Regions from separate parts of the Dehalobacter sp. DCM genome, predicted to be linked through region 1. Evidence: riboswitches for the same ligand, from Rfam matches in the RefSeq annotation. Region 1 holds a riboswitch; the other holds the start of a gene.
The links. A riboswitch is a leader RNA that binds a small molecule or an ion and turns the genes downstream of it on or off. The one in region 1 is predicted to bind cyclic di-GMP.
Positions count from the first base shown of each region.

Region 2: another riboswitch for cyclic di-GMP. It lies ahead of LPY66_RS13915 (sigma-70 family RNA polymerase sigma factor); the one in region 1 lies ahead of LPY66_RS07585 (cell wall-binding repeat-containing protein).

Region 1 is NZ_CP092282.1:1,607,689-1,615,201, reverse strand. Features, by position in the region: gene LPY66_RS07595 (radical SAM protein) at 1-17, opposite strand, end outside; gene LPY66_RS07590 (hypothetical protein) at 10-966, opposite strand; cyclic di-GMP riboswitch class I at 1,202-1,286, shown strand; gene LPY66_RS07585 (cell wall-binding repeat-containing protein) at 1,368-2,954, shown strand; gene LPY66_RS07580 (cell wall-binding repeat-containing protein) at 3,181-7,513, opposite strand, start outside.
Region 2 is NZ_CP092282.1:3,011,084-3,018,596, forward strand. Features, by position in the region: gene LPY66_RS13900 (recombinase family protein) at 1-312, opposite strand, end outside; gene LPY66_RS13905 (resolvase) at 349-729, opposite strand; gene LPY66_RS13910 (hypothetical protein) at 1,008-1,184, shown strand; gene LPY66_RS13915 (sigma-70 family RNA polymerase sigma factor) at 1,276-1,731, opposite strand; cyclic di-GMP riboswitch class I at 2,153-2,243, opposite strand; gene LPY66_RS13920 (helix-turn-helix domain-containing protein) at 2,532-2,855, opposite strand; gene LPY66_RS13925 (LPXTG cell wall anchor domain-containing protein) at 3,139-3,264, shown strand; gene LPY66_RS13930 (helix-turn-helix domain-containing protein) at 3,280-3,615, opposite strand; gene LPY66_RS13935 (hypothetical protein) at 3,772-4,278, shown strand; gene LPY66_RS13940 (GGDEF domain-containing protein) at 4,310-5,119, shown strand; gene LPY66_RS13945 (helix-turn-helix domain-containing protein) at 5,213-5,554, opposite strand; gene LPY66_RS13950 (SLOG family protein) at 5,666-6,220, shown strand; gene LPY66_RS13955 (helix-turn-helix domain-containing protein) at 6,358-6,627, opposite strand; gene LPY66_RS13960 (VirD4-like conjugal transfer protein, CD1115 family) at 6,632-7,513, opposite strand, start outside.

The DNA.
Region 1 (7,513 bases):
TCTTTAAATTTACGCATCGGCTTGTTTGGATTTCATGACCACTATCAGTACTAAGCCGGCGACCACGGCAATCGCCCCCAGGATATACCCTATATTCTCTCCCAACGGCTTTCTCAGAACGGCAAGCAGAATACTGCTCAGAAAGCCAAGCGTCAGTCCGCTGAGCGCTACATAAATATGATGATTGCGTACTGGGCTTGGTTTACGCAGCAAGACAAACAGATCATTCATAACGACGCGTCCGGTCATAAACGGAATACTACGCGGTCCATCACCAAGCGCTTTCATTATGGCAAATGCAATAGCCAGTGAAACCGCGATTTTATCAATCGCATTGTTCCGTGTCAGAAAATTAGAGATCATCGCAGCAAGACCGGCGAATAGGATCAGAATGCCGAGACTGCGTGCCCCGACTTCCGCCCAATTTTTTTGCAAATCAGGTATCAGCGATGTAAAATTTGTTTTTACTTTACGGAAGCCCTCTCGCCGTACGCGCCGGACTAAAGGGACGATGACGCGAAGAACGACAGTGGCATAGATGGCTTTCCCGATAAAATTATTGTAAGAAGCCGTCAGAAAGACCAAAACCAGTATGATCTTATCCAGGAACATCCACAGCGGCGCCAATGCAGGTGCCGCAGCCATCATCTTATACGCGCTGAACGTTCCTAATCCCGTCCATATTACAAGAATAATCGGTATCATCCACCCGTATTTCCGTAATATCGGCGGCAGAGATTGGGCAACATTATGCAGTCCAAGTTTCAGCAGATTTATTGTCGATCGGGGATCTCCCACCTCCAGTCCCTGGAGCTCCATACGCCGTTCTTTCTTCTTTTTTTGTGTCAGATCAGAACCATTATATCCCTGAGGCCGGGGTACAGGTTCAGGTGCAGGATCACTAAGAATCCTTAGTGGTATTGCCGGTGGCGGTAGTATTACCGTAACATCGGTTTCGTTGGACACATTCTCTCCTCCATTCGTAACTAATCATCAATAAACCCTACGTCATTTTGAGCCACAACCATCAAATTCGAATATTTTTCTCTAAAAAACATTTAATTCCTTCATGTAAACTTGTATCCGCGAGCATTTGTCATTGACATATGCAGGCGAACGATGCCGCAAATGGATTGACAATCGTCGGAAAATTCAATAGAATTATTTCAACAATAAATGTTTCGAAATGAATATATATTTATGACGACAAGAGCACACCAGCTGAAAGGCTGGGCCGCAAAGTCATGGGTCTAAAGCATTTATGCCAGGATTGCCAGACTGCCGAACCATAGAGAGCATTAAACAAGCATCTATGATTCATTGATCGCTTGTTTTTTTGTTTTATTCTTTTAAGAAATGGAAGTGAAATGTTGATGCCGCGCGGCTTAAGAATCTTTCTTTGTATAACAGCTTCCCTGATCCTAGTCCTTTCATCACAGATACCTGCTTTGGGCAACACGGAAGAGACCACCATCCGTGTCTCCGGGCAAGATCGCTATGCAACCGCTGCCGCGATCGCCCATACCGGCTGGACACAATCGGATTATGCAATTATTGTCAGTGGCGATAATTACCCGGATGCTTTGGTTTCTGCTGTAACAGCTAAACAGTTCAATGCACCGATCTTGCTCGCAACAAAAAAATCCCTGCCGTCAGCGACCAAACAAACCTTAACTGATCTTCAAGTGAAATGTGTGATTCTTATCGGCGGGACTGCTGTCTTATCGAATACGCTTCAGTTGGAATTACAGAAGATGGGAATAACTGTAACCCGTTGGGCTGGCCCTGACAGGTATGCGACCTCCGTTGTCGTAGCCAGTCAATCCGTTAATACGTCAGAAATTTTTATCACATCAGGCGATGGCTTTACGGATGCCCTTTCGGTATCTTCCATCGCCGCCTGCAAAAACGTACCGATAATTTTAGTCTCAAAAGACCGTATCTCACCGGAAGCAGAAGCATATATCCAATCTCATCCGATTACCAATACGTATGTGATCGGTGATACCGATATTATCAGCGATAATGTCGCTCAAATGTTCCCAAATCCGGAACGGATCACCGGGGTAAATAAATATGATCGAAACATTGCCGTCATCAACCGCTTCGGCTGTGACGTACCTGGACCTAACGTCATGATCGCGACCGGTGAGGACTACGCAGACGCTTTGTCCGGATCAGCCTATGCCGCAAAGACGAACTCGCCGATTGTTCTTGTCAGTTCAACCCTATCCGCTTCGACCCGCTCGTATTTTGATTCCAACACCTCGGGGAAAACGCTCTGCATTCTGGGCGGCGAGTCCGCAATAAGCAATTCCACCATTGATAAACTAATCTCTGAAAATGGATATCGTTATTCGAATAATCGTCGCAGCATGAAACATTCCCGTGAATGGGACAACACCTCAGACTTTTATCCCGAGGAATCTTCCGATCCGCTGCTTGATCTGGGATATACAGAAGAAAAATACATCCTGGTCTTTGGTTCTCTAAGCAATCCGGTCTATCCAAGTGCCACTGAGTCCGTTCAGCATATGACGACGATTTCTGTCGATGTCTGGCTATTGAAAGCAAGCGGTGAAAAGTACTCAGGAAAACGCACATTGACCGTCAATAAGGCTATTGCCGACCGGATTCAGTCAGTATTCAAAGAAATCTATGAAGGCCCGGAAAAATTTCCAATTTATAGCGTTCAGGGATATGCCTGGCGCCCGGAACCGACCTCGGAGCACCGCTGGGGACTGGCCGTTGATATCAACCCGAATGAGAATTATATGATTACCAACACCGGCGTTATCAAGGCTGGATCTTTCTGGAAACCGGGAATAAGTCCATACTCAATTCCATTAAACGGCGACGTTGTAAACGCTTTCAATAAATACGGCTTTACCTGGGGCGGAAACGCCTGGCACTCGTCAAATGATTATATGCACTTTTCCTATCTGGGGAGATAAAATCTACTCTACTCTACTCTAAAAACAATTTGTAACATTTTAACGTAACCGTCAAATAAGCAGGTGTATAGAAATAGAGCAAAGAACAGTGTAAACTGAAATCTTTGCTCTATTTGCAGACAGCTTGAATTTTGGGATTCCACGAATATCATTGGCAGGGCATCATCGAAGTATCTCGAAGATGTGACCAGCAATTACAGTGTTTTATGGCTATTTACTTATTTTTTTACTTAAATAAATCCTCAATAATAGATTGTGGAATCGCGCCCGTACCACCACAGATGATTGCATCCGTATACGCTTGAGAGTCCAAATATTCCTCAATCAGCTGCATTTCTCCTCCTACGAGAAGTACCGGAGAGTTATAATGAGCAGCCAAGGTCGTGCCGGAAAGCGCATCCGGGAAGTCCGTTCCGGTTGCCAGCAATACCTTTTTTGTATCAAGGTTAAAGTATTTGGCAATATTCAGCGCTGTCAGATAACGGTTCTGACCTTGGATCCGAATCGCTGAGCCAGAAGACAAGCCCGTTAGCTGCTGAAGCTTCTGAGCCAAGGCTTCGGAGACTGCGCCGCTGCCGCCTATGAAATAGATTTTACCCGGCGCAAGGTTTTTTAAATAATCAAGGGAGGCCTGATTAAGAGAATCCTTGCCGCTGAGCAGAACAGGATAGCCGAGCGAGGCTGCAATGGAGCTGATGCTCAAAGCATCCGGGAAATTTTCTCCGGTAGTAATAAATACAGGAGTCCCCTTCGCAACATTGAGTTTCTTGAGTATTTCCAGATTGGTCAGATATCGATCCTGGCCGGAGATCCTTTGGATATTCTTTACCCCCATCTCCCTCAGGGCAGCGAGAAGTTTTTCGGATACTGCGCCCTGTCCGCCCAAAATATAGAGCGTACCGTTTTCGGTCAGATGTGTCCTAATATAGTTGAGTACTTCCTGACTGTCCTGCGCTGAATTGCCTCCCAGTAGAATCGGCGCATCCAGCAGGTTGGCCAGGGAGCTTCCTGATAAGGCGTCGGGGAAATTGAATCCGGTGGCCAGAATACAATGATTAATAGGGCCGCTATAGAGGCTTTCGGCAATGGATACTGAGGTAGCAAAACGGTCCGAACCGCTTAGCCTCTGGGTAACTACATTAACCCTTGACTCAGGAAAGATATTGGGTGAAGTCGGTTGTTTCCAAAATACAGCAGACAATTCCGGATAATTGCCGGAAGCTTGCAGCCATGTATAAAGCGTTTGATCAGAGACTGCATTTAAAGCACTATTTAATGTATCTCGGAAACCTGTTGCTTTCATTGCGGCATCAATCATTTTTCCGGTCGTCGCTGTAGAATTGTCGCTGCCTGCTTGAGCCCCTGCACCGCAGGTATCAAGCCAATAGGAATCCGAAATCGTGCTTGCGCCTTCGGTTTGACCTGAGATACCGCCGATTTCAGCAGTCCCGCCCGCTGCCGGTGTTGCATCAACGCTTCCAGCATTATAACAAACAGATATGTTGGAACTGTATTGTGTTTGTCCCGCAATACCGCCTGCACGGTTGTTGCTGCTGCCTGTTGCAGAGATATCACTGCCTTCAGTGCTATAGCAGTTAATAATGGAGGCATTTTCGCTTAAATTCCCAGCTATGCCTCCTGCACAAGCCCTTGTTGTGCTACCCGAACTTGGAATTGTCGTGGCTAGGATATTACCGCCTTTATAGCTGGAATTTTTGATGACTCCATCACGCGCATAACCGACAATACCACCTGCAAACGATGAAATCCCATTATTCAGAATCGTAACTTGTGCAATAGCCGTAACGTTGCCGGTAAAGGAACAATTATCTATTACAGGCCTGCTGCCGCCTGAACTGAACATTGAAGCAGCAATGCCGCCTGTCATCGAACTTGTTGCATACCAGTTAACTTGATAGATGACGTTGCCTGATACATCGAGGTTCTTAATAGCTGCATCGCCGACAAGTGCGCCGAACAGTCCTCCTGACTTATTCGTCGTAAATGCAAACTGGTTGACATTTAGGTTGGTAATAGAATGTCCATTTCCATTATAAACCCCTGTGAAAGGAGTATCATAAGTAAGCCCGATAGGTGTCCAGTCAATGCCTGTCAGATCTATATCCGCTGTTTGGATGAAGTTATAACTCAAGTGGTCGTTAACATGAGCCAATTGTTTAGCCGTACTGACATGATAATAAATCTCACCGTCAATTTCGGTATATTCATTGAATCCGCCGTCATCTACTGAAGTAAAGCAACCTGGAATCAGGCAGTTCTTGATTTTTACTTTTGCCGTGCTGCTGTCTTTGGTATAAACGTAATAGCCGCTGCCAACTCCTGTATGACTGCCTTCCAGAAAATCGGTGTCGGCAAGGCTGATATACTTGGGCGCAGTGAGAGTGCCATTGATCGTTGCCGTTCCGGCAGTAACATTAACAGCATAATTACCAAATGCACCTCCTACCGTGACGTCGCCATAGACTTCGGCACTGCCCCCAAAGGCAACACTGACGCCATTATAGGTGCACTGGATATCACCTTTTACCAGCAATGTTCCGGCACCGCAGGTAATACCGCTTCCTGAAGAAATGACATCGCCATCGATTATTATACTGGTATCCTCAAGCGACGATATCGCTCCCTGTCCACCGGAGTAAATTGTACCTTTAACAATAACCTGGCCACCTGCCTGGGCAAATACTCCGTTATTTCCGCTATGGACATCTCCTTTGATAGTGAGTGTCCCTTCAGTGCAATCGGCACCGTTAGCGTAACCATAAGATATAACATTTGTTACCGTAGCTGTGCTGTTTCCGTCCAAGCGGAGACCGGAACCATATTTTTCCGGATTATTGCTGCCAATGGCGTTGAGTTCTCCGCCAAGAGAATCGTCGATTTCGAGTATGCTTCCATCATGCACTTCAATGCCTTGACCCCAATCGTCAGTGCTTGAAACATTAAGGGTATAGCCGTTCAAATTAAAGATAAGATGCTTGTTTTCTAAGACTAAACCATCAGTATAATCGATATCGGCAAGCAACTTTATGGTTTGCCCATCCGTCACTTCGGCCAGCGCATCAGTCAGGGTCGTGTACTTTGTTGTTGTATCGGTTATCTCACAAACATAATTATTAAAATCAGGCAGTTGAGCATATAGTCCAACGTTGTCAAAATAAGCCCTGCTGGTTGAAACATTATGAGCAATCAGACTCAATGTTGTCGGTGCCACCGAAGGGTTCATCGGTATATCAGACGCCTTTACAACCCCATTGATATATACATCATAAGTTTTAGAAACCATGTCATTGTCTAAAGTGACGCGATACCAGTTTCCGACTGTATAATTCTCAATGTATAGTCGGTCTGCATCATTGCCGTTTTGTACCGCAACAATTGTGCCGTCACCTTCAAACCAGATACTAGATATTCTTGTTCCCCATGGCCCTACACCTAGGTTACGAAGAGCAAGCTCAGCATTGCGGGAACTTGTCACTGGTTTAATATAAGCGTCTAAGATAAGATTGTCCGGCAGAGAAACAGGCAAAGTTACGAATTGTTCTGAAGACCACGAAGGTGCGCCTTCTAGTTGAAAAACTTTTCCTGTTGAACCATCAAATACCTGGGCAGTGATGACCGTTTGATTAGCATCTCCTGTGCCGTTATATTGCTGTGTAAAAGATAAAGGGAAAGTATTTTCAGCATAACTTTCGAAATCATCATAGAAAATGTCCGTTTCTTCACTAGAATCGGTCATCGATAAAGTATAATTACTAAAATGGTTAACAGTAAATGATACGGTGTTAGTATCATCATTGAAAGCCAGGTTGCTGACCGTACCGCCGGCAACATCTGCCGCTACAGCAGAGAAGTCATCTGTTGTCAGTCCGTCAAATGATAATGATGAGATTGATACGACCGCACCTAAGCTCTCAAGAAAGGCAAGTGCTGAAGGCGTTACATCAACCCCCATCGTATACTGCTCTGTTGCACCATCGGTCGGAATGGCCACCTGCTCCATGATCAATCCATCGTCCAGTCCCGCAATATCTGAACTGTTAACCATTAGATTTAAACCGGTAAAAGCTATGGTTCCGGTTATTCCATCGGCTATGGTCTTACTGAAGGATATATCCATATCTCTGAGATCCTCGGTATCCTGTGCACTGCTGCCAATAACTGGGTCACTCGTCACGCCGTCCGGCATTATCATGACACCATCCATTCCAACCATGGCATTTTTTGTACCTTCAGTCAACACGATATAATCAGGCGTTTGCCCCTGTAAAACATTTTGCCAGGATGAACCGTTATAAACATAAAGCTTAACAGCGACGATTCCCACCGTCAGGCTATTTCCCAATGTGCCTGTGACCGGTGAATCAAGAGTTCCGTCTGCCTGAAGTGTCCGTTCCACATAAAACCCGGTACCATCCCCCATGCCGTTTGACAGTGTATCAGAGAAAACGGTAAAATCAGAAAAACCTGAAAGGTCTGCCACACCTAAACAAACTCTTAGCGTTGTTCCAGCAGGAATTCCAGCTGGCGAAACACCGACC
Region 2 (7,513 bases), 1.4 Mb from region 1:
ATAAATCGCAATGCCCAACTGGTCTAGTCCCCGGAGAAATTCGAGCACTTGTGCTGTATCCCGTCCGATACGGTCAAGCCTTTTCACGACCAATACATCCATTTGATTTTCGCTTGCGGCCTTCTCGATCTCCAGAAGACCAGGACGGTTTAAATTCAGACCATTACCCAAATCTTCGGCGTAGCCGTCGACGGTAAAGCCCATCTGCTCCGCATAATCATAGAGTTCTTCCTTCTGACTTTTCAAGGTGCCATGTGTATCTTCCGGAGCATCAATCCGGCAATAGAGCCAAGCACGTAATTGTTCTTTCATAAAGACCTCCGTTCCGTATTTAATTAAAAGCCGGAGCTACAACATCCGCAGCTCGGCTTCCGTTACTTGTTGATCTTCTTCATACAAAAGCTTCGTAAATTCATCTTCGTTGGCGGTCAGTATCTCAGATGGCTCTTTTTCCCCCATCTGCATGGGTACCAGCTCTCTCAGGACTTCCTGCAGGAATGCTTGATCGGGGCACTGGTTGATGAACTCTCCAAAGGTATTTAAGATTAGTCTGTCTACCTGATCTGTCAGAACGATTTTATCTGTGTTTTCGCTATGAAGCATGATAAAATTTGCAATGTTTGCAGGGGAGTTCTCGAAATAAAAGACCTGACGCGTTCCGTCATAACCATATACATAGCCGACGGCCAGATCTTTTTCCAGCAATTCACTCAGTGATTTGTTGCTCATAACATTACCTCCTCGTTGGTATTTAATCTTACAAGGACGCGGCAGGATGGGAAAAGAGCATTAAAAATCCTGCCGCGTAGTTTCTAAGATCAAACGATCTCTTGTTCTTCATTTGGCTGCTTCTATTCGACACTACTTCCCGAAGCTAGGGCGGCAGCATAAAACGGCTTGTGGTCAGCAAGCCTCATAGGGATTTCACCTCTCCGTGGTTCTCACCGAGCTGCCCCCATTGCTTGAGTCTGTGGCTGGGCAGAAGTAGCTTTAACACTGTCCGTTTCATGGCGATACGGTCCACCATAGACCGTTTTTTGACCGGGCCTTGCCGCTCGTCGCCTTCGATGCCATCGGTTCGACGGATGTCTGTCACCCATCCGCAGGTAGTCTTGGCGCGCCCATCAATGTCGCTGCCGCTCATCACGGCCGGACAGATCATGTATTTATGCTGTCGGATATGAAATTTTCAAAGAGCGAAAGAGGGATAGAAAAAACCCCCTCACTTAATTGGCCGTTAAGTGAGAGGGTTCAGAACTAAAATTTTAAAATTTTTTAAATATCTATGCCCATCATCTTTCTGAGCTTTTCAAGGATTTTTTCCTGACGTTTACCAACGCCACGTTGCGTCATGCCAATCAATTCCCCATAACCTTGCTGGGTACCCCCATTGAAAAAGATATAGGAAATTAAAGTTTGATCCTCCATTGAAAGCCGCTCTATGCAAGACTTCATATCAGTTATCATGGTGTCTTTGATTGCACGATCTTCCACGCTTTCGCTCTGGTCTGAAAACTGGTAATTCTGTTCTTCAAGCCTATCGAGGGAATCTTCGCGGCTTGGAATGTATGTAACCGTTCCTTTCTCATAGTCGATGCTGCATCGTTCTGTTTTCAGATCATATCTACTGTACTTGATCTTCCGGTCAGATTGCTCCAGTACCTCATAGATTTCTTCTTTCATGTTAGGGTATAGCTTCCTGTAATCGGTCCGTTTTTTGCCTTCTTCCATAAGGCTTGTCCTCCATTTCGTGATTTTTGAAATCCGGAAACGAAGAACAAGCGGCGGTGAACGGCAGTGTGGCATACAGACCGCACTTTGACTGTTTGTGTTTACAGAGAAGAAAAAGTAACCTTCAGGTCGATAACGGTAGAATTGTGTCGAATAAAAAAAGTCCACAATTTGCAAGTCACAAATTGGGGACTTTTTTGTATCATTTTTAACTTGGAGGGGGGCTAAAGAATTTAATCCGTAGTCTTTATTTCAACACCAAAAAAAGTTGCGTATCTCTGGTCATATCCCTAGTCCTTTCTTTCGCCATAAGAAACCGCAAGCGAAAGCAGGGACACCAGTATCTCCAAAACAATTGGACAAAAGCTGTACAAAAAAACACAAAAACCTACCCATGGATGGGCAGGCTTCTGTTACAGCTTCCGGCAGCCAGGCTGTCTTAGCGCTTCATAAGCACCTTAGATCCTATGGCTTTGCGTCCCTACCTTTAGGCAGGTTTGCTCTTAGCACTATTCGATTTAATTTTTATTAAGTTCTCGCATAAGAAAAGGGGGCCAAGTATCCTAAATGTATGTCTAACGGTGCAGTAAAGTCTAGCTCTTCAAAACACCTCTTTTCTGTATAATTCGCCCACTTGAACTTTTATATCAAATATGTGTATAATTACCAATACCATTATATGCCACTTTTAAATAAAATTCAACAATTTAAATGTAAAAAATAGTAAATATTAATGCCGTGTTGTACGCTTAAGGCACAAAAAAACCACCTACCGGCGAAATCGGTAAGTGGCTGTCGTTTTATTTCTGTTGCAATCGGTTTATGTGGTTTAAAATCAATAGCATGTCGCTGTCGCTCAGCGTTTTCAGCCCTTCTACAGCTTTTTGGATCAATTCCGGATTGGATATCCTGTCATCAAAAAACTCCGCCGGAGTGATATCAAAATACTCGCAAATTGAGAAAAGCTCAGTTAACGGTGGAAGTGATTTTCCAGACGTGATATTGTAAATATAGCCTCTGCTGTGCCCCAGGTCATAACTCAACTTATATTCCGATATCCCTTTTTGCAATCTTAACTGCGTAATGCGGTCACGTACATATTTCTCATATTCATGCGTCGACACTGTAATCACCTCCAAAAACATCATAAGTGATAATTTGAGGCGACTAGTCCACGCATATATGTTGTTATGCTTGTAGTAGTCTAAAGATATATGTTACAATCATACATAATATGAAATTTTACACTATTATAAGTGAATTCATCGAATATCCTTGGATGATGACATATTTGCTTGTTGCTCTGCCATTGGATTTCCAATAGAGTCCAAGAATAAGACAGTGCAATAAACCGCAACGGAATATGCCGTTGCAGACAATACAAACATCGAGAAAGGAGAGGACCATATGCTGGGTTCTGATTTTCTTCAGGCAACTCCAGAAGAGAAGCTGATCATTATTCTGGTCTTACTTGGAGCTCTAGCTGTTGTCGGAATTGCTTCCTTAGTTTCCAAGAGAAGGAAGAAAAACTAGCGATGTAACTCCCGGTTAGATTGAGTTCTCCATGTCTTTGTCGGTTAATGCAATGGCTGTGGCATAAACCACACGCAAATCATGTGATGTACATAGATTAAGTATCCGTTCGAGTTTGTCCAGCATTTCCGTGTTCTTTACATCTGCCGGAAAGAATGCCCCATCTACTGAGAAATTCAGCGTGACGGCAATATTGTGGAGAAGCTCTAACGACGGCATTCTGCTTCCTGATTCTAATTGCTTGACATGGACAGGCGTTACTCCAAGCATTTCCGCCAGTTTTTCCTGGGTTAACTTATTTTCTAACCGGGCATTGCGGATGGCAGCCCCAAATTCTTTTCGATTCAACATAATATGCTTTAAGCCTCCTTTATAGTAATCTTAAAGAATACAGTTTAACTTGAAAATTAACGTAAAGTATATTAAAATGCATACTCATAGAATACTATAAAGTTGGCAAACTTATACGCAGCGGAGTAAGCTCCTACGAAAGGAGGCGAATAAGCTATGAAAATCGAAGTGAAAAATACTTCCTCTATCCGTGTTTTGATTTTATCGGATCGATTAATGGAGAAAGCCCAAGAATTAGCAGATTATATGACTTCAACCGGGGTTCAGGTCGTTGCTCTGACAACATCTAAGGAGCAGACATTGATATTCTGCGATGAGCGTATTGATTTTCTCATTATTGCAGGATACTTAAAAAACCGGCAGAATTATGGCATAATAGAAGAGTGTAGAAATCGGAGGCTCCCGGTCATCACGGTGCAGTGGGCGATGTTGGATTCTCTGATCTCTGACTACTGCAGAACGTATAAGATCCCGTTACGATTTGAACGCACTTTGCCAATGGATGAATTCATACTGTTCTTGCGGCAGCACCGCCCTTCACATATGATCCTTCCATATGAGGATAAATCGGCAATTCAGCAGGACTTTAAACCTGCTGACAGACACAAGAAAATTCTTATTTCAAGAATCAGGACGTTTTTGCAACACTGTTTATATTCTTGACATCAGTATTTTATAAAAGGAATCGATAAGTATGATATTTGATAGTTTAACGCAAGCAGTGGCATCCATAGGGATGCTACAAAAATATTATCCTGTTACTCGAATTTGGGATGGCAGCCATAAGCAAATGCTTTATGAAAGCGAGGAAACCGATAACCCCAAGGAAGCTCCCGTCTCATTCGAGGGATTTCATGAAGCAACATTCTCTATCAGAGAAAATGACGGCCTGCTTGAAATCGTCACCAGCATACCGATTACTATCGGCGGTCAGACTTGCTGTCTGGAGCTTATTCATCTCGGTGACATGAGAACCGGCTCGACCTCGCTTGAGCATATGCAAAAATTAGCAATCACAGACCCTCTGACAAATTTATATAACCGCAGGTATATTGACGAACAGCTTCCAATCGATTTAGAACGAACTTTCCGAAACAGTGATCCTATTTCGTTTATATATGCGGATATCGACTTCTTCAAAAAAGTCAATGACCAGTATGGACATATTGCCGGCGATCACATCCTGAAACAAATCGCATGTGTATTTCTCCGGCATATCCGAAAGAAGGATGGATGGGTGGCCCGTTATGGCGGGGATGAACTACTGGTTTGTCTGCCAGAGCTCAGCCGAAATACGGTCGTGAAAATAGCAAACCGCCTGCGCCATTCAGTGGAGAGTAAACGTTTTTATATCAATGATATTCACATAAAGATTACCTGCAGCTTTGGCGTACAAACCATAGATAAAACTAGCGGCGTCCATACAGTCGATCAGGTGGTGGAGCTTATGGACAAAAAACTCTACCAAGCAAAAAAGAAAGGCAGAAACAAAGTCGCATTATGAACTGCATTCGCAAGTCAGGCACTAAAAGAATACCTTCAGGCAAATAAAATCTCAGGAAGCTTTCGTCAGAAGCTGCCTGAGATTTTTACTGTATTATCGGCTGCGTTTCCTCAAAGAGCTTTTCAGGGCAATAATCGTGTCGGCAATAACTCGAACCTCTTGTTCACTGCAGTCCTGAACCGTCTGTGTAATTTCATTCTCAAAAATTTTCTTTGCCTTATCAAGGCTGTCACACACCAAGTCATCCAGCGATACGTTCAATGCGTTTGCGACCTGTACCAATGCCGGAAGGCTGACCTTTGTGTTACCGGTTTCGATGTGACTCATATGCGTCATCGAAAGTCCGGCCAGTTCTGCCAGCCGCTCCTGGCTCATACCGATTCGGGCTCTCGCGTCTTTTATCCTCTGCCCGATAGCCTTATAGTCCAGTTCCATAAACTCACCGTCCTTATTTTAACTGATTACTTGTATTGTATGCACAGTTGGCATATAATGGAATAGCCTTTATGCACATTATGACCACATAATTAAAACGGGAGTGAAAAAATGAATACGTTAGCTTGCGCGTTTGCAGGGCATAATCCATTACGTTTCCCTTTCGGGTACGATGAGGAGGACTATCTGTGTCAACAAATCAAAGCAACCCTGCTGATGCAAATCCTGGCTCTATACCAAAACGGAGTCACTGCTTTTTATTCGAATTGTGAGCCGGGCGCCCCTATGTGGGGTGCGGAGCTAGTCCTTGGACTTCAGCGTCGGGGTTCCGATATTCAGCTTCATTGCGTGCTGCCTTATGAGGAACAGGCCACGAAATGGACGCCCCAGCTTAGAAATCGCTATTTCTCGATTGCAGAGAGAAGCACCTCCGAATACACGCTTTGCACTCATTACGAACATGACTGTTATCTATTGTGCAATAAATATCTTGTTAACCGCTCCAATTTTGTACTCGCGGTCTATGATGATGATCCGCTCATATACCGGATGGAACCTGTAAGCCACCTCATTGCTTATGCCAAAAATAAAAACAGAGGGATCATCACCATACATCCGGACACCGGCTTACTTACGCCCATTACAATAACCCAAGGTCTGAAATAGTTCGTCCTTCTTGTTCTTTTTCTGCTGTTGAACACTCTTAGAGTGAGAGGTTCGCCTTCATGGTTCACCATGAACCCTTCCATGGTTCACAAAATGGACGGACTTTTCCCTTGGTGTAAAAATATATTTTTCTTCAATCAACTGCTATCTAACTTTTTCAGATAGAACATGTTGCTGCTCTTTCCGCCGTTTTCCCGCCAACGCTGTTCCTTGCGGAGATATCCGCTCTTTTCCAAGTCAGCAAGGGCGCGCTTGACGGTACTCCGGGACAGCTTCAGCTCCCTGGCGATGGTACCAATTGCCGGATAGCATTTACCTTCCTTGTCGGAGCGGTCGGAAAGATACATATAGACGGCTCTTGCACGGTGTGGCAGTTCGGAGGAATAAAGCGAGGTAAAGTACCCCATAGCGTCACCCCCTTGTAGATTCCTGTTTTTGAATAAAAGGGTCAAGATTGATCGTTGGTCCCGGCGTATGAAGCATTCCGCCTGATCCGGACTCAGGAGCTTTTGGTTCTTCCGGCATTTCTTCACAGGCGGCATGGCGCCGGATGATTTCTTCTTCAAGGGTGAAGCGGTCAGCGTACTCCACTATTCTGGCGGACTGCTCTGCGATTACGTATTGCTTCCCAAAGACAATGCCCCATTCCATGAACAGCTTCAGTCTGGTGCGCATGGGATACGCTCCGGTCTTGGTCACAATAAAATGTCCCTTGGGCATGGACTTCAATTCGTCAGGGGTCAGCAGTGGCCGCTCGATCATCTGCAGGGATTGGCTGGGATCGTTTTTGCCACGGCTGATGGAGCCGCTCATTACGGTTTTGCTGCCGAGGGCCTTCGACAATATCTGCGCGGATTCACTGTTGGGGGCGAAACCGCCGAACACCGTATCCTGACAGTTGTCGATAATGATGGCGGAACCCTCACGTCCGTAGTTTTTCTCCAATTGAGCAAACGATTGTATGATCGCTACAATAGACACGCGGCGGGAACGACTGGCGCTGAACATCATCTCCGCTGACTCGATTTTTGGTATGGTGCCGATTTCATCGAGGAACATCATCACTCGGTTGGGGAGTTTGCCGCCATGCTCGTCGGCCACCGAGAGGATTTCCCGGTAGAGCTGCTGAACGATCAGGCTGATGATGAAATACTTCGTGTTATCTTCTTCCGGCATGACTAGAAAAATGGCGCTTTTTTCGGTACAGAACCTTTCAGCGTCAATGGCCGTGTCAAAGCACAACACTTGCTCCAGTTCGGAGTCCAGAAAAGCGTTGAGCCTTGAAAGGGCAGT